4 regions of the Priestia sp. TSO9 genome follow, and region 3 is predicted to be linked to each of the others. Evidence: riboswitches for the same ligand, from Rfam matches in the RefSeq annotation. Region 3 holds a riboswitch; each other region holds the start of a gene.
What was found. A riboswitch is a leader RNA that binds a small molecule or an ion and turns the genes downstream of it on or off. The one in region 3 is predicted to bind cyclic di-AMP.
Positions count from the first base shown of each region.

Region 1: it holds a riboswitch for cyclic di-AMP, as region 3 does, so the genes downstream of both, LJC66_RS20530 (dicarboxylate/amino acid:cation symporter) here and kdpF (K(+)-transporting ATPase subunit F) in region 3, are expected to answer to the same signal.
Region 2: it holds a riboswitch for cyclic di-AMP, as region 3 does, so the genes downstream of both, LJC66_RS20805 (APC family permease) here and kdpF (K(+)-transporting ATPase subunit F) in region 3, are expected to answer to the same signal.
Region 4: it holds a riboswitch for cyclic di-AMP, as region 3 does, so the genes downstream of both, LJC66_RS02085 (glutamate/proton symporter GltT) here and kdpF (K(+)-transporting ATPase subunit F) in region 3, are expected to answer to the same signal.

Region 1 covers NZ_JAJEKD010000015.1:1,020,758-1,025,507, reverse strand. The annotation lists gene LJC66_RS20535 (NAD(P)/FAD-dependent oxidoreductase) at 1-1,398, shown strand, start outside; cyclic di-AMP (ydaO/yuaA leader) riboswitch at 2,003-2,157, shown strand; gene LJC66_RS20530 (dicarboxylate/amino acid:cation symporter) at 2,338-3,573, shown strand; gene LJC66_RS20525 (aspartate aminotransferase family protein) at 3,682-4,750, shown strand, end outside.
Region 2 covers NZ_JAJEKD010000015.1:1,076,673-1,081,422, forward strand. The annotation lists gene LJC66_RS20795 (glycosyltransferase family 2 protein) at 1-125, shown strand, start outside; gene LJC66_RS20800 (cation diffusion facilitator family transporter) at 162-1,139, opposite strand; gene LJC66_RS20805 (APC family permease) at 1,249-3,075, opposite strand; cyclic di-AMP (ydaO/yuaA leader) riboswitch at 3,238-3,378, opposite strand; gene LJC66_RS20810 (N-acetylmuramoyl-L-alanine amidase) at 3,570-4,616, opposite strand.
Region 3 covers NZ_JAJEKD010000015.1:259,614-264,363, reverse strand. The annotation lists gene LJC66_RS16095 (putative quinol monooxygenase) at 1-277, opposite strand, end outside; gene LJC66_RS16090 (ArsR/SmtB family transcription factor) at 482-796, shown strand; gene LJC66_RS16085 (CHY zinc finger protein) at 816-1,151, opposite strand; gene LJC66_RS16080 (undecaprenyldiphospho-muramoylpentapeptide beta-N-acetylglucosaminyltransferase) at 1,329-2,396, shown strand; cyclic di-AMP (ydaO/yuaA leader) riboswitch at 2,555-2,697, shown strand; gene LJC66_RS16075 (hypothetical protein) at 2,770-2,907, shown strand; cyclic di-AMP (ydaO/yuaA leader) riboswitch at 2,923-3,063, shown strand; gene kdpF (K(+)-transporting ATPase subunit F) at 3,445-3,525, shown strand; gene kdpA (potassium-transporting ATPase subunit KdpA) at 3,550-4,750, shown strand, end outside.
Region 4 covers NZ_JAJEKD010000007.1:14,649-19,398, reverse strand. The annotation lists gene LJC66_RS02100 (EcsC family protein) at 1-14, opposite strand, end outside; gene LJC66_RS02095 (DedA family protein) at 39-644, opposite strand; gene ytvI (sporulation integral membrane protein YtvI) at 808-1,839, opposite strand; gene LJC66_RS02085 (glutamate/proton symporter GltT) at 2,053-3,312, opposite strand; cyclic di-AMP (ydaO/yuaA leader) riboswitch at 3,419-3,558, opposite strand; gene LJC66_RS02080 (undecaprenyl-diphosphate phosphatase) at 3,832-4,656, opposite strand.

The DNA.
Region 1 (4,750 bases), 760 kb from region 3:
TTAAAATTACCGGAAGCAACTATTTTATTAATCGATAAAGGACACGATATCTATCGACGTAATTGTCCGATTCTTCAGAAAAAAATTGAAAAATGTCCGCCTGCGGTTGGCAAAAAAGAGTTTGCTGGCTGTTTGCCTGCTTGTTCTATCACAAATGGTTTCGGTGGAGCCGGCGCATATTCAGACGGGAAATTTAATATCACAAGTGAATTTGGAGGCTGGATGACGGATTATCTGTCTGAATCACAGGTGGTAGATTTAATTAAATATGTGGATGAAATTAATTTAAAACACGGAGCAACCGATACGATTACGGATCCGTTAACTGATAAAGTTCGTGAAATTGAAAAACGCGGATACGCAGCAGGATTAAAGCTATTGCGTGCCCAGGTGCGTCATTTAGGAACAGAGCAAAATTTAGAAATTTTAAAAAGCATTTATGAATACTTAAAAGAAAAAATTGATATGCAGTATAAAACGGAAGTAGCCGATTTAATAACAGAAAAAGAAGATGGTCAGCATATCGTGCGCGGTATTGAATTGAAAAATGGTGAAAGAATTACGGCTGATAAAGTGGTGGTTTCACCAGGTCGAGACGGCTCGAAGTGGATGAGCGACTTACTAAAAAAACGTCGTTTGAAAATGATTAACAATCAAGTGGACATCGGCGTTCGAGTAGAAACATCCAACGTTGTTATGGAAGAAATCAACAAGCACTTGTACGAAGGGAAATTCATTTACAATACGTCCGTAGGTACAAGAGTCAGAACGTTTTGCAGCAATCCTTCAGGACATGTGGTAGTAGAGAATCATTCAGGTATTATGTTAGCAAATGGACACGCATACAAAGATCCGAAGCTTGGAAGTCAAAATACGAACTTTGCGCTGCTTGTTTCTCATAAATTTTCGGATCCATTTGATCAGCCGAACGAATATGCGCACGAAGTATCAAGATTAGCTAATATGCTGTCAAACGGGGGCTTAGTTGTTCAAAAGTATGGAGATATTTTAAAGGGCCGTCGTTCAACAGCGACTCGAATTAAAGAGGGCTTTTTAGAACCAACGTTAAAAGAAGCTGTACCGGGTGACTTAGGCTTAGTGCTTCCTTACAATACGATGAAAAGCTTAATTGAAATGACAGAAGCACTGGATCATGTAACGCCTGGGTTAGCATCTGAACATACGCTGTTTTACGGTGTGGAAGCGAAATTTTACTCAGCCCGCCCGAAGTTAAATGATAAGTTTGAAACTGAAATTTCCGGTTTATACGTGGGAGGAGACGGAGCTGGTATTACGCGAGGACTCGCGCAGGCAAGTGCGTGCGGTGTGTGGGTAGCGCGTGACATTGTTGAAAAATTAAAGAATTGCAAAGCAAGTTCTGAACCTGTTACTGTATAAGAAAAAGAGGCCGTCACGGCCTCTTTTTTTATATGTGTTAAATAACGAGAGGGAATAAGTAAAAAGTAAAGAACTTGTACCGCTCCAAATCCGATAGTTTTATATGATAATTACCCGCTCCTTTTTTAAAAGGTATTACGGGATCCATATTTCTATCGTGAGCAGAATTAAATAGAATAAGGCGAATTGACAATGTCCATTTATTTCTATCAACAAATTCAGTGAAATTTTAGAGAATTTATATCAAGCAATACAAGAATAAAATCAACAGTTGGAAAGAGTTATTTTTTGATGAGTAAAATATTTATGAAAGCAGTAAAGTACGTGGATGTTAGAATAATTATGCAAGTTTATGAATATAATTTAATGAGAAGAAAGTTCACTTTACAAACTATTTTTTGAATTAATTTTTTATCCATTAGATTTTAAGTCTTGTTAAATAACTATTTGTGGTTTATTAAAATATGATGTAAATATTTTAAAATATAACAATTCTCAACTTTTTATGATAAAATCATGCATTATTTTTGAATAAAAACTTGACAGAAACATATAAAATGAATTTTAATTAAAGTAAGAATTATTATCATGCAAAAATATTAAAGAAAATTATTTGCTTAATCTCTTTTGTTTTATAAGAGAACGGGGGACCCATATTTGTGCGTAGTGTACTTGGGGTGAATCTTGAATGAATCAAGTAGGGTAACTCACGTACCCGAATCCGACAGCTAACTCCGTCAGCATTCAGTGAGGGAATAACAGGTCTATGAAACCATGATATTCTCATGGTTTTTTGTATAGATAAAAATATTCCTAAACTATTAATCTGAAAATTTTTAATATATTGTATATTTTGAGTGTTATCGTTCTCAATGCATGGTAAAATAAGTATGGTAGTTAGAATCATTCTAATATAATTTATTTACGGGAGGTAAATCTATGAAGCTATCGACAAAGATTATTATCGCGCTAATTGCTGGTGCTGTTGTAGGAGTGTTGATCAATGCTTTTGCTCCAAGTGCTTTTGCTCCGCTGGACAAGTACTTGTTTACACCGCTTGGCCAAATTTTCTTAAGCTTAATTAAAATGCTTGTTGTACCAATTGTGTTTTTCTCTATCACGTTAGGTGTAGCAGGTTTAGGAGATCCTAAAAAACTAGGAAGAATCGGGGCTAAAACAGTTTCCTACTTCCTAGTTACAACAACCGTTGCTATTATTATTGGTTTAATTTTAGCGTATGCAATTAAACCGGGTACGTTTGGATCTTTTGATACAAAAAACGCTTCTTTTGAAGCCGAAAAAGCACCGCCTGTTGGAGAGACATTCTTAAATATGATTCCAGTCAACCCAATTCAAGCGATGGCTGAAGGGAATATGCTTCAACTTATCGTTTTCTCTATCTTTATCGGTTTTGGTATTACGATGCTTGGAAGTAAAACAAAAGGGCTTTACAATTTACTCGAGCAAGGCAATGAATTGATGATGTATCTTGTAAATCTAGTGATGAAGTTTGCTCCTTACGGAACGTTTGGGCTTCTTGCAACCGCGGTTGGAAGTCAAGGCTGGGAGGCAATTAAAGCGATGGGGCTGTACATGATTGTAGTCGTGCTCGCACTGTTTATCCATTCGATCGTAACATATGGGGGATCAGTCGCTCTTATGGCCAGACGTAACCCTATTGAATTTTTTAAAGGTTTTGCTCCTGCGATGACAGTTGGATTCAGTACATCAAGCAGTAATGCAACGCTTCCGATTTCAATGAATGTGGCTCAAAAAAACCTTCGTGTCCCAGAGTCCATCAGCAGTTTTGTTCAGCCGTTAGGTGCTACCATTAACATGGATGGGACGGCAATTATGCAAGGTGTAGCGACTATTTTTATTGCACAAGTATACGGCGTTGACCTGTCGCTGGGTGCTCTTGTGACGGTTGTATTGACAGCGGTGCTTGCTAGTATTGGTACAGCAGGTGTGCCGGGAGTTGGTCTCATTATGCTAGCAATGGTATTGAGTTCGGTTGGCTTGCCTGTAGCAGGTATCGGATTGATTATTGGAATTGATCGCTTGCTTGACATGCTTCGTACATCTGTAAATATTACGGGAGACGCTGCGTGTGCCGTTATTGTGGCTGAGTCAGAAGCAAAGCGTATCGATAAATCTGTAACGCAATCAGCTTAATAAGCGTAAAAGCTCTAGCTATATGCTAGGGCTTTTTTTATTGGCAAGAAACTCTTCGTTTCAGCATACAGTTTAATAAGAGTGTATGTTTGAAAGGAGAGTGCGGAAATGAATAAAACTCATGTAATAAAGCCGCTGCTCGACGACGACTACCCAGTTATTTCATATGGAAAAGGAATTTATTTGTACGACCAAGATGGAAAAAGGTACATAGATGCTTCGTCGGGGGCAGTTACAGCAAGTATCGGACACGGCGTAAAAGAAATCATTGATGCGATGACCGATCAGGCACAGAAAGTTGCGTTTGTATATCGGTCGCAGTTTACAAGTGATCCAACAGAAGCCTTAGCTAAGAAACTATGTGAATTAAGCAGCAATCATTTCCAGTGGAGCTTTTTTGTTAACAGCGGGACAGAAGCGACTGAAACGGCTATGAAAACGGCAATTCAGCATTTTCAAGAGCAAGGAAAGCCAACCAAAACAAAGGTTTTGTCACGCTGGATGAGCTATCACGGTATTACAATAGGAGCTCTGTCTATGTCAGGGCACGTTGGAAGACGAAAACGCTTCTCGTCGTTGCTTGAAGATTATCCTTCGGTTTCACCTCCTTATTGCTATCGATGTCCGTTTCATCAAACCTATCCATCCTGTAATCTTGCTTGTGCACACGAATTGGAAACAGTTATCAAACGAACCGGCCCTGAACATATTGCTGCTTTTATTACAGAGCCCATTGTAGGAGCAGCCGGAGCAGCGCTTACACCTCCTCCCGGTTATTATGAAGTGATAAGAGAAATTTGCGATAAATATGATGTGTTATGGATTGCGGATGAAGTCATGACTGGAGTTGGGCGTACAGGCGTGATGTTTGCGTATGAGCACTGGGGAGTTAAACCAGACATCATGACGCTTGGAAAAGGAGTGGGAGCAGGATATACACCAATAGCCGTTACGTTGGCTAGCAGCAAAACGATTGAACCTATCATGAACGGATCCAAATTAATTATGAGCGGACATACGCTAAGCGCTAATCCGCTGTCATCCGCTGTAGGAATAGCTGTTTTAACCTATATTGAAAAGCATGATCTTGTTCAAGAAGTAGCGCTGAAAGGAGACTATTTAGTAGGGGAATTGAAGAAGCTTCAACTTCTTTACCCTATCATTGGTGATATACGTG
Region 2 (4,750 bases), 820 kb from region 3:
GACAATACATCGCAAGAATTTACGATGAAAGTAAAAATAGACCTATTTACGTTGTACGTGAAACCATTAACTTTTCGAAAGCTTCAACAGATTCTCCAAACGTACGTGAAAAAGTATATAGCTAAAAACAAGGAAGAAAACAGTTGTTTTCTTCCTTGTTTTTATTCTTTTTGAAGCTGTAAATCACTTGGCGCCCAGTCCGGAATTCCATCATCTTCATCAAATTCAATAATAACATCCGTTACTCCTTTTTCCTGTAAAATACGATTTTCCAGACGATCTTTAATATCATCAGCTTCGGCCACCGTTAAAGAAGGATCAATTTCTACTTTTAATTCAACGTGAAGCTCTTCTCCTTCTTTCATCACCATTAACGTTTGAATATCCCGCACTTGTACATCTTGCATGACAATCGCGGCAATTTTTATTTCCATTTCTTTATCTGCTTCACCAAGGGCTCCAGCAGCATTATCTAAAAATACTCGTCCTACTACGAAAAACATCATAAGCCCAATTAAAATAGAAGCAATTCCTTCAGCTTGGTGAAAAGGTGTAAACCGTGAAATGAAAACGGCTATTAACGCCAATACGCCTCCTCCAGTAGCTACCAGATCTTCCATAAAGACCAGCTTGGTTGCTGGCTTTGCTTTCTTTAAATGAACAAAGCTTTGCGTAAAAACATTGACCTCTGCGGTATTCATTCCGACATCGTGCAAAATTTCTTTCATTGCCTTAAATAAGACAAACATCTCAAGCAATACCGAGATGCCAAGTACTGTAATATTTAAAATAAAGCCTGAAGACTTCGTTGGATGAAGAATATGGTGATATCCTTCTTTAATCGTTTCAAACGCCATAATCCCTACTACAAGAACCGCTCCTAATAGAACAAGATTAACCAATCGGCCGAAACCATTTGGAAAGCGTTTGGTCGGGGCTTTTTTACTTAATGCCGAACCTATAAAGACAAAAAACTGATTAGCTGCATCTCCTAAGCTGTGCATCGTTTCAGCAAACATCGCTACATTCCCTGTTAAAGCGAAAGCAATTCCTTTAATAATGGAAATAATGGTATTCACTATAGCGGCCATCATGGCCGATTTATTTCCTTTTCGCAACAATTTAATTAATTCACTCATACAATCCCTCCGTTTGCGCCTTTGATGAGATTCGATTACGGTTAGTGTATGTGAATTTAAAAATTAAAAACCTCCAACATACAAGTTGGAGGTTTTTAGTCATGTTTCATTATTTTTTAAAACGGTACGGTACAGTTGTAACAATTACATTTTTACGGTAAAGCAAATGTGCTTTTAACAACAGACTGGACTGATTGTGAAGGATATTTTGCCAGCTTTTTTTCGTAATGAATTGCGGAATAACGACCGTAATGGCCATATTGTTTTCCCGCGCTTTTTCCTCGGCCATATCGATGAATCGAAACAGCGGCCGCACTAAGCTGCGGTATTGAGAATGAAACGTAACAATACGAATATCAGGCTGCCACTTCTCCCACTTCTCTTCCATTCTCTTTTCGCTTTCTCGATCAAAGGCCACGTGCACTGCAATAACGGTATCGCCAATCGTTCGTGCATAATTTAATGAATTTTCTACTACCTTTGTCATTCCTGCTACAGGAACAATGACCACATTTCCTTCAAGCTTTCCAATCTTTTCTCCTTGCTTAATGCGAAGCTGCTCTCCTACCGCTTCATAATGCGTATGAATGCGATGAAAAATATAGACAATAACCGGCAAGAAAATGAGCACGGACCATACTTGTGAAAACTTCGTTGTAAACAAAATGATTAGCACCGTTAAGGTAATGAGGGCCCCAATTAAGTTAATAGCTAGCTTCCCTTGCCAGCCGGCGGGCTTTTCTCTAACCCATTTGACAATCATCCCTGTTTGAGAAAGCGTAAATGGAATAAACACCCCGACTGCATAAAGAGGAATTAATTGTTCAGTCGCTCCTTTAAAAGCTACAATTAAGACAATAGAAGCAATTCCAAGGGTCACAATTCCATTTGAATAGCCTAATCGATCGCCACGAATTTGAAACATTCTTGGCATGTATTTATCAGACGATAAGTTGACAGCCAGCAAAGGGAAAGCTGAAAACCCCGTATTCGCCGCTAGCACTAGAATTAGAGCTGTTGTGCCTTGAATAAAATAATAAAATCCATTTCGTCCAAACACACTCGATGCAATTTGTGATACAACCGTTTCATCTGCTTTTGGAGAAATGCCAAGCCAATAAGCTAAAAACGTGATGCCAGAAAATAAAACGGCTAAAATACCGCCCATCAGCATTAATGTATGAACAGCATTTTTTGCACCTGGCTCTTTAAAGTTAGGCACTGCATTTGAAATGGCTTCTACACCTGTCAATGCCGAACAGCCTGACGAAAAAGCTTTTAATAATAAAAACAAACTAATACCTGGCACTACTGTACCGAGAGAGGGATGCAGCTCAGGTGAAACTTGACCTGTCGCTATTTTAAACAAGCCTACCGCTATTAACAAAATAAGAGCAATAACAAATAAATAAACCGGATAAGCTAATACAGAAGCGGATTCTGTTACACCACGTAAGTTTAAGACGGTAATAAAAATCACCAGCAAACACGCAATTACTACATTGTAATGATGCAGCGTTGGAAAAGCCGAAGTTAAAGCATCGGTTCCTGCTGAAACACTCACAGCAACTGTTAAAATATAATCTACCAACAGTGATCCCCCAGCGATAAGCCCGGGATTTTCTCCTAAATTGGTTTTGGAAACAATATAAGCTCCTCCGCCTTGCGGATACGCATAAATAATTTGACGGTATGAAAGAATTAAAGCCGTCAGCAGCACCAATACCCCAATCGCAATTGGAATCGAATACCAATAGGCAAGAACGCCGACTGTTGCAAGTACAATCAAAATTTGTTCTGTTCCATAAGCCACTGAAGATAAGGCATCTGATGATAAAATAGCCAGTGCTTTAAGCTTACTAAGCTTTTGATCGCCTAACTCTTTTGTTTTGAGCGGCTTTCCAATCAATAATCTTTTGAGAACTGAATAGTTCACGTAATTTCCCTCCGATGATCGCTTAGCTACTATTTACTGTCCATTGCTAAGCGCCGTTACAAGTTCATGAATAAGTGCTATTATTCCTAAAAAATACCTTTTTATGTTAAAAAAGCGCACAAAAAAAACACTAAGGGTTCTCAGCGTTTTTACACAGCTTAAACCTCCTCTCCAAAACGCTTATGGGGTTAGCTGTCGGATTCGGGCTATGAGAGTAGCCCTACCTTTAAAAAAGGATTCACCCCAAGTGACAATGCACAAATTTGGGTCCCCCACTTCTGACGAATTAAGCGATAACAGGTCAATATAATTTTCGGTTAAAGGGTATGATCAATAACATGTTTCTTTCATAACTATCCTTTGTTCTTAGATAATATACTCCCGTACAAATGGTTTGTAAAGCATTATTTTACGTAAACCATAAAATAGTACTTAAGGCGCTTTTAACAGCAAAACAAAAGGCCTTCTGCCCGCTTTCAGAAGACCTTTTTGCTTTAACTTTTTGCTTTTAAAACGGCTGCTAGCTTGTTTTTTGTTTGAGGACCATAAATGCCATCCACATCATAAGGAAGATACACAAGCTGAAAACGCCTTACTGCATCTTTCGTTTGAACTCCATATATTCCGTCTACTGATCCTACTTTAAAATTCACCGCGTTTAATGCTTTTTGGAGCTGCTTCACAGCTTCTCCAGAATCACCTTGTTTTAAAATTCCATTTGGAAGCGGATATTGTTCCGAAGGTGGAGTTGGTGACGGTGTTGGAGATGGGTTTGGTGAAGTCCCTGAAGGAATAACAATTGTTTTTCCAACCTGTAGTGTGAGAGGATCAGAAAGCCCTGTATTGGCTTCTTGAAGCGCTTGCACTGTTATGCTGTACTTCTGTGCAATACTGTAAAGCGTATCTCCTTGCTTGATCGTATACGTTTTTGTACCCGGTTCAGAAGGCGATGGATTCGGTGTTGGTGTTGGATTTGGGTTTGGAACTGCACGACGAGGTAAATTCAAATAGACGGCAATTCCTTTTGCATACGATTCACCCATACTTTTTAAAAAAGCTTCATTTTGAAGAAGTGCTGCATCTGTGCGGTTATCAATAAAGGCTATTTCAGTGAGTACTGCCGGCATATTTGTTAAGCGAAGCACCGCATAATTGGCTGATTTCCGACCGCGATTCGGATGATTATACGCCAGCAGCGCTGGCTGTACTTGGCCGTGGACAATCGATTGAAACGTTTTGCTGGCATTGCTAGCGCTTCTATAAACATAATCTTCGTACCCCGTTCCTCCACCAGCATTTACGTGAATAGACATAAATGCATCTGCGCCCCACGAATTAGCTTGAGAAGCGCGCTGAGATAACGATAAAAAAACATCTGTGGTACGAGTGGTTTTAATCGTAAAATCACTGTACGTGCTATTTAAATAGCTTATTAAATATTGTTGAATTTTTAAAACTAAGTTTTTTTCATACAGTCCGTTCGCTCCAACTGCTCCTGCATCTGCCCCACCATGTCCTGCGTCAAGATAGATTTTTTTCATATTACTTGTCCCTCCTTATTGCTAACATATGCATGAGGTCAATAAGTGCTACGTATACTAGCCTACTAAGTAGAAAATTACTAAAAAAAAGAACCGCTACTCAAAGGCAGCGGTTTATTCTGCGTTGTAGACAG
Region 3 (4,750 bases):
GTAATGTTTTTACATCTAAAGGTGCTACAAGTACGCCAGTTTGAGCAAATGCTACAAAACTTTGGAAGTGAGCTGATTTATTGTGGGCTTGAATTGCTTCTTCGCTTTTCCACTCTTCAATCATCATAAATGTGTTAGGTGTAAAAGCATCTTCAAATAGTTGATAGTTGCTGTTTCCTTCTTCTTGTAAAGAATGCTTAATTAGTTCTTGTACGTTTTCTAAAAATTCTTCTCTTTTTGCTGGGTTAACTTTCATTGAAGCTTGTAAATGAATCATGGGTGATTCCTCCTTTAATAATGATGGTGCTTTATATTATTTGTTTTGTTTTTAATCTTTCATTCAATTTATGATTAAAATGAAGATAAGTTCGAATATCATCGAACAATGAAACTATAACACCGATTAAATAACAGTGCAAGGAATTTAGTTCGAAAGTTATCGAACATTGATACACAAAAGAAGCTGTGTTATATTTTAAGCATGAGAAAACCTTATCAACCACCGAAATCTGAAATTAAATTAACGCCTATTTTACACGCGTTGAGTGATCCTAACCGGCTGCGAATTGTACAGTGTTTAGCGACAAGAAAGGAGCAGACCTGTTCGTATTATCAAAAATTAAATGTATCAAAATCAACGCTATCACATCATATTAAAGTACTTCGCGAAGCTGGAATTATCAAACTACGTATAGAAGGTACGCAGCACTATTATTCCTTGCGTTTAGAAGAACTTGAGGAATTGTTCCCAGGTCTGCTTCCTTCCATTATAAATATAGATGAGCAGTTATTTTAAAAGCTGAACTACGTTTTGTTCAGCTTTTTTGTTCAAAATAAATGTGTCCATGCAGGCTGCATCCGGGATTAAAAGAAGAACGACAGTGAGGGCAAGTCGAGTTACAGGTTAAATATTCATGAATTGATAACTCATGTTTACATACTCCGCAAAGAATAGCTTTTTCATTAAACATAGCTTTTGGCCACGTTTTAATATCATGATCAGCATGTCCGTTATGACATTGATAGCATGGATAATATGTATTACAGCAATAAAATTTTATTGCAATAATATCTTTATCCGTACGATAGTGCATGCAGCGCGTTTCGGAATCCACCGTATCACCTTTTACGACAGGTGCAGATTTGTTCATTATCATCACTCCCTATGAAAAGTATAGCATGCTTTTATACGCCTTATCATACATATGTAAAAAGAAAAATGCTATAATAAAACCATCGTTTTACATGTCAGATTGCATGCTAAAAAGATCAGATAAAAATTGATGTTAAAACAGATCAATTAAGTGAAGTAAAGAGAGGAAGAAAAAATGAGTAAGCAAGTTATCGTTTTTACCGGAGGCGGAACAGCTGGACACGTAACACCAAACATTGCCATTATGAAAGAATTAGACAGTGAAAAATGGGATATCCATTATGTCGGTTCTCACAATGGTATCGAGAAAGAATTAATTACAAAATTAAACGTTCCATATCATGCAATTTCAAGCGGTAAGCTACGTCGCTACGTAGATATGGAAAATGTAAAAGATGTATTTCGAGTAGCAAAAGGAGTTGGCGATGCACGTCGCGTGCTGAAAAAGTTAAAGCCTTCTCTTGTGTTTTCAAAAGGCGGTTTTGTCACAGTTCCTGTTGTAATGGCTGCTAAATCGTTAAACATTCCCGTGTTCATTCATGAAAGTGACTTAACACCGGGACTGGCAAATAAAATTGCGCAGAAATTTGCCACTAAAATTTTTACTTCTTTTGATGAAGCGGCAAACTATTTTCCAAAAGAAAAAGTGCAGGTTGTTGGTTCACCTATTCGAAAAGAATTATTTAGCGGAAGCGCAGCGAACGGGGAAAGCTGGCTTCGCTTTTATGATAAGCGCCCAATTTTAACGATTATGGGCGGAAGTTTAGGAGCACGCCGCATCAATGAAGTTGTTCGAGAATCCTTGCCTGAACTGCAAAAGAAATTTCAAATTGTACACCTGTGCGGAAAAGGCAATATTGATACAAGCCTTGAAAAAGAGTCGGGCTACCGTCAGTTAGAATATGTCAATGAACAGCTTCCAGATGTTCTAGCAGCGACTGATTATGTGATTACACGCGGCGGATCCAATGCCATATTTGAGTTTTTAGCCCTTCATAAACCGATGATGATTATTCCTTTATCAAAAGCACAAAGTCGAGGAGATCAAATTTTAAATGCACAGTCCTTTAAGAAAAAAGGCTACTGTATGGTTGTGGAAGAAGAACAGTTAACAAAAGAAGTGTTTTTGCGTGAAGTAAATGAACTTCAGCAGCAGGCAAGTACGATGAAGCGTACAATGCGTGAAGCAACAAAAACGGATGCCATTTCAATTCTTGTAAATGAAATTGAGAAAATGAGCTAAAAAAAGCGTTCTTATCGAGGAGATAAGAACGCTTTTTTTCTTTGAATCTATTATTTTAAAATAATGAATAAACAGCAAAAAATAAAGCTTTTAAAATTTCAAAAAATGTTGTTGACAGTAAATTTTAACAGGAGTAAGATTACTCTCATGAAACGTTCCACAGTGAAACGCTGAGTCTTTCCTGAAAGAGAGGGAAAGAGCGGAGGACCCAATTATTAGGGGTGAATCTCTTAACTGAGTAGGGTTACTTTCTTGACCCGAACCCGTCAGCTAACTTCGTAAGCGTTAAGAGAGAGGATGGTGTAATCGTGGTCGTTTTCTATAACAGCGGATAGCGCGTTCCTTTCAAAATATAGGTGAAAGGAGCGTCAAGATGCATCTATCTAAGCAAATGATTCAAATGATTGAATATCGCGCAATATGCGATCAGCAATCTTTTGATCTAGCAAACCGCTATTTGTCTACGTTGGCTAATCAAAGTATTAAACGCAGCAGTAAAAAACATAATTAAGCCTAAAAATTAAATAACAAATATACGCTTAATCAATTATGAGCGGGGGACCCAATATTTTGTACGTATGTACTAGGGGTGAATCTCTTAACTGAGTAGGGTTACTTCCATAACCCGAATCCGACAGCTAACTCCGTAAGCGTTTTGGGAGTAAAAAAATTCGTGTCGATCACGGCTTATTTGTCGTGCATTAAACCGCGGAAGAGGACTCTCTTCTGCGGTTTTTTTAATAAAAAAACAGGAGAGCAGGTTATGTCTGCACCGTAAAGAGGCTATAGTAGGGCTGTTAAAACGTGATTAACAATACGTGAGGAATAAACAATCAAAGATAACCTTTCGCAGCTAGCTCACTTGGGCGTGATGCTTTACGCACAGTAACAGTCACTAAGCTCAGACAATCATTGGTAGTAAGAAACAGTTAGGAGGGAGCAACTTGGATATGATCATGCTTGGAACGCTTGTCATATTAACAGCTGCTATGTACGGAATTATTTGCTGGTCGTCTCATGTAGTAGATGAAAGAGAGGAGAAGTGAACATGTCGTTCATTTTGCTAGGTATTTCAGTTCTCGTTTTAATTTATTTAGTATATGTACTGTTAAATCCAGAACATTTTTAATAAGCGGAGGAATAAAACGTGGGGATTTTTCTACTATCAGTTGCGCTGCTGCTTGTTTTTGTAGCGCTTATTGCAAAGCCCGTAGGTATTTATATAGCGAATGTGTTTTCAAACGATAAAAACACTAGCTTGGTAGGAAAGATAGAAACGGTGATGTTTAAAGCAGCAGGAATCAAAGGATACAATCAGACGTGGAAGCAATATGCACTTGCTCTCGTTTTGGCGAATACGTTTATGATTTTTGTGGTGTACATTATCTTCCGGTTTCAAGGGGTACTGCCGCTTAACCCAAGCCACATCAAAGGAATGGATCCGGCCCTTGCTTTTAACACGGCCATTAGTTTTATGACAAATACGAACTTGCAGCACTACAGCGGTGAATCAGGTTTGTCCTATTTCTCGCAGATGGCAGCCGTTGTATTTATGATGTTTGCTGCACCAGCAACGGCACTTGCAGCAGCAATCGCTTTTATTCGCGGGTTGGCAGGGAAGGAAATGGGAAACTTTTTTGTTGATTTTGTAAAGTCAATTACGCGTGTTTTACTTCCTATCGCTTTTATAACAGGCATTTTATTTATGTTTTTAGGTGTCCCTCAAACGTTAAGCGGAACGGTGACTGCCCATACATTAGAGGGGGCAACACAGCAAATAGAAAGGGGACCAGTTGCTTCTTTTCTTTCAATTAAAGAGCTAGGCAACAACGGAGGGGGGTTTTTTGGTGTTAATTCAGCCCATCCGTTTGAAAATCCTAACGCGTTAAGCAATGTATTACAAATCGTCCTTATGCTTTTATTGCCAACAGCACTTCCTTTTACGTACGGAAAAATGATCGGACAGCGTAAGCAAGGCCGCATCTTGTTTGTAGCGATGAGTATGCTGTTTATCGTTATTTTAAGCACAGCGTTTGTAACAGAGTGGGGCGGTAATCCAAGACTTGGTGCTTTTCACCTAAATGAAGCGAGCGGTTATATGGAAGGGAAAGAAGTCCGTTTTGGTGTCGGTATGTCAACTCTGTACGCCATCGTGACGACAGCAAGTGAAACAGGTGCAGTCAACACCATGCACGATACTCTTACGCCTCTTACCGGGTTATTGACGCTTGGAAATATGATGTTAAATACCGTATTTGGCGGTGTTGGAGCAGGGTTTATGAATGTGATGATGTACGTCATCATTGCCGTATTTTTATCAGGTTTAATGGTTGGCAGAACACCAGAATACGTAG
Region 4 (4,750 bases), on a different contig from region 3:
TCATGCTCTGACATATTCTCACTCTTTTCCTCGATTTATCAGCTCTGCCCTACTTGTTTATTCCGCACATATTTAATGATAAAAAACAATGCAATTAAAACAACAATTCCGATTCCAATAGGCTGCATATATTGAGACACAATCGGTCCCACCTCTTTCCACTTAGGTCCTAACTTATATCCTAAATATACGTAAATAGCCGTTACTGGAAGCATCGCCACAAATGTATAAATAGAAAACAGCCATACATTCATTTTTGCCATCCCGCACGGAAAAGAGATAGCCGTGCGCACTCCTGGAATAAAGCGTCCAAAAAAAGCAACCCCGCTGCCGTACTTATTGAAAAAGCGATCGGCGGCGTCAATTTCTTTTTCTTTCACCAAAAAGTATTTTCCATATTTTAAAACCAGCGGTCGTCCACCGTAACGTCCCAGTGCATAAAGAGTCAACGGTCCACAAACACCGCCTACTGTACCTGCAAGGATAGCCAGATACAAGTTCATATCACCTTGATACACCCAATATCCCACTAAAGGTAAAACAAGCTCTGCCGGGACAAATTCAAACGTTAATGCTAAAATTACGCCAAAATAAGAGAGCTGTTTTAGCGCTTCAATTAAAGAAAGTAAAACCGACTCTAACAAAAATTCTCCTCCTCATGTCATTAAATCTAAGACTGCAAAACTAGAATTTAGCCGATTGATAGATAAAAATCAACGCGGCATAGTTTTTTCCTTTCCCTCTTTACGTATGACGTACTACAAAAGTTTCAATAAAAAAAAAAAGCGCTAGTTTTATCCAGCGCTTTTATAGTTTAAAGTTAATTTGAATAATACCTACTTTACGAAGAGCATCATATAAAATAACTAAAGCCGGTCCTAAAAATAATCCGACAAAACCTAAAAGTTTAAATCCAATGTACAAACTAACTAGTGCAGCCAAAGGTGAAATACCCATATTTGTAGAAAATACTTTTGGTTCTACTACACGTCTTACTACCGTAATGACTCCAAATAGAATAAATAAGCCGATTGCAAGTGAATCATGCCCTTGAGTAAGAGCAAAAATTCCCCATGGAACGAGCACCGAGCCTGTCCCAAGGATTGGTAAGATATCGACAATTACAATTAATAAACTAAGCAGCGCGGTATACGGAACATCTAATAGCCAAAGCCCTACATAAGCCATTACAAACGTCATGACACTTAAGATAATTTGTGCCTTGATAAAACCAACCCCCGCTTGGATAAGCTGAGTGATGACAACTTGTAGCTTATATTTCGTTTCTTCTGTTAAAAATGACTTAATTTTATTTTTAATAGCAGGCAGCTCAAGGCTGATAAATACAAGCGCTACTAAATAAATAAGAAACTCTAATAGAAACCCAGGAACAGTAGCGGCAAAGCTAATGATGATTTCTACGGTACTTTTTAATAGAGAATCTAATGAATTTACGGTCTTTTCAAGCGTGCGCTCAATAGAAGAAATCACTTCTGTAGGAAGAGCGTTTGAATAGTATTTCCACTTAATAATAGTTGGATAAATCGCGGTTTCATAGATTTCTTTTACAAAGGAAGGCGCTATTTTTGAAAGAGCAACCACTTGCGTAACGATTGTCCGAACAATAAAAAATCCAATAAGTATGAGCGAAACAACATATAAAATGAAGGTCATAAGCACTGCATAGACTCTCTTCATTTTAAAAGATTGATGCAATTTCTGAACAATACCCTCAAGCGCTAATGCTGTTAATAAAGCAAACACAATCGGTAAACTGTAAGGGATTAACAAACATACGATTACTATCGAGGCGATGACCCATATTCGCTTTTTCCACATACTCTACTATCCCCCTACTAGCTAAGCTATCTCTATATTTACTGATAAAGAAAGGAACCAGTGACTGCTTTTATGTAAGAATAAAATTTGGATATTTTTATACCTGATGTTACATATTATAGGGTCAATTCCCATAATAATAAAGGAATTATTATGAAAAAAGCTACTTATTCTAATTTTTTGAATAGAATAAGTAGCTTTTTAATTTATAAATTAGCCGGCCCTCATGACCTCTGTACCTTTTTTAGGGTCAAATTTGCCTTCTGATTTAGACATTACAATTGCTGCTAGTGTGTTTCCTACTAAGTTAACAACCGTACGTGCCATATCCATGATTCTGTCTACTCCGGCGATGAAGGCTAATCCTTCTGCGGGAACACCGATTGTTCCAAGAGTAGCTAGTAATACAACAAATGATGTTCCTGGCACTGCAGCCATTCCTTTAGATGTAACCATCAATACAAGAATGAGCGTCAGCTGTTGAACGATCGTTAAATCAATACCATACACTTGCGCTAAGAATAACGCTGCAATTGCTTGATAAAGAACGGAACCATCCAGGTTAAATGTATAACCAATTGGTACAACGAACGATACGATAGCTTTCGGACAGCCCATCTTTTCAAGTTTTTCCATAATACGCGGAAGAACTGTCTCAGAACTAGATGTACTGTATGCTAACAACAGTTCATCTTTCATATAGCGGAATAAGTGGAAAATGTTAATTCCTGCCCATTTCGCAATTCCTCCTAATACAACAAGTAGGAAGAAAATTAACGCTAAGTAAACTAAGATAACAAGCTTTCCTAATGAAAGGAGTGACTCTAAGCCGAATTTTGAAACTGTTACACCAATTAAAGCAAATACACCAATTGGCGCCACTTTCATTACAAGGTTTACCACGTGAAACATTGCGTGAGAAACGCCGTCGAAGAATTGTACAACTGGCTTTCCTCTTTCCCCAATTGCCGCTACTCCAAGTGCAAATAACACTGTAAAGAAGATAATTGCTAGCATGTCTCCTTCAACAATTGACTGGAAAAAGTTTGTCGGAACAATGTGTAAGAAAGTTTCAGCCACTGACTTTCCTTCTTGCTGTTCGGATGTTTCAACGTATTGTGAAATATCACTCTTCTGTGCTGAATGAATGTCTACACCTTGCCCAGGATGAAAAATATTAGCAATCAATACACCGATTACAATTGCAAAAGTCGTAATAATTTCAAAATAGAGAATGGTTTTAACGCCGAGCTTTCCGACCTGTTTACCGCTCCCTGCTCCTGCCACTCCAACGACTAAGCTTGAGATAACAATTGGAATAACAATCATCTTAATTAATCTTAAAAATAGGTCTCCTAGCGGCTGTAGGTATGTTACTACACGCGGATCGTTAAACCAAATTACCCCTACAAGAACACCGAGGATCAATCCGGTAAAAATCTGCGTAGCCAAACCAAAACGAATTTTTTTCATAGATGTACCTCCCCAAAGATGTATGACATTTGTATATACTTTTCTGAAAAAACAAAAAAAGACTATTCTTAAGAAAGAACAGCCTTTTACTTACGCTATTTTGGGCTCTTTCTCTCAATAAAGCAAACGGGGTTAACTGTCGGATTCGGAATTGAGAGTTTCCTACCTTTTGTAAGGATTCACCCCAAGGCAGCTTTACTGCCGATAATGATTCCCCCGCTCTATACGATTAAGCTTATTATTCAGTTTTTATAAAATTAAAACGATCTATACGTTGTCATACGTTTTTTACAGTCAATAAAACTAAACAGAAGTCTTACTTTTACTTAACTTTATACTGCACAAATATTAATTTACTATTTTTCGACACGTTTTGTCAATACCTATGTTTATAAAACGCTTTCAAAAGGCGATAATATATATTTATGCAAAAAAGCTATTGCAACATTGCAATAGCTTTTTCTTGCTCTTTGAGTCTCTATTAGAAGTTTAAGGGACTAAAGAACACCCGTATTTATTTTATAAAAATACAAAATATAGAATAGCTGCTAAAACAATTCGATAAATTGCAAATGGCACTAATTTGATGCGATTAATTAATTTTAGGAAAAAACGAATGGATACTAGCGCAAAAATAAAGGCGCTGATAAAACCGGCAATAAAAAACGGTAGTGCATCTGATGTGAAGTACTGCCAGTTTTTAATCAATGAAAGTCCGCTTGCTCCTGCCATGATTGGCACTGCCATAATAAATGTAAAATCTGCGGCTGCCTTATGGCTCATTCCAAGAAGAACCCCTCCTGAAATCGTTGAGCCTGAACGAGAAAAACCTGGCCAAAGAGCAATACATTGAAACAGTCCTATACCCAGTGCTTGTCCATAAGACATTTGGTCCACCGTCTCTACACGCGGACGTTTAGGTCCAAACAAATCTGCTAGAATCATTAATACAGCTCCGACTACTAAGCCAATTAGCACCGTATTTAAAGAAAACAAATGTTCATCAATGTAATCATCAAACAAAAGTCCTAACACTCCTGCGGGTAACAGACCAACAATTACCTGCATTAAATTCAAGCGATTTGTCGGTCCAATTGGAGCAGCTGGTTTTTTTCCCAATCCTAATAAATTAATAAAACGATCTTTAAAAATAACAACTACTGCTAAGATCGACCCTAGCTGAATAACAATTTTAAATGTATTAGCTACTGGAGATGAAAATAATTCTTTTGAATTTAACCACAGGTCATCCACAATAATCATATGCCCAGTTGACGAAACAGGAGCAAACTCTGTTAAACCTTCTACAATCCCTAAAATGATTGCTACAATAATTTCCCACATAAAGCTATATACCTTGCCTTTCTTTCAAATTAATAAGCTTATCGCTTCGTTTTACATGCTCAACTATTTTCCTATTTTGACACTTGCTTTTTTA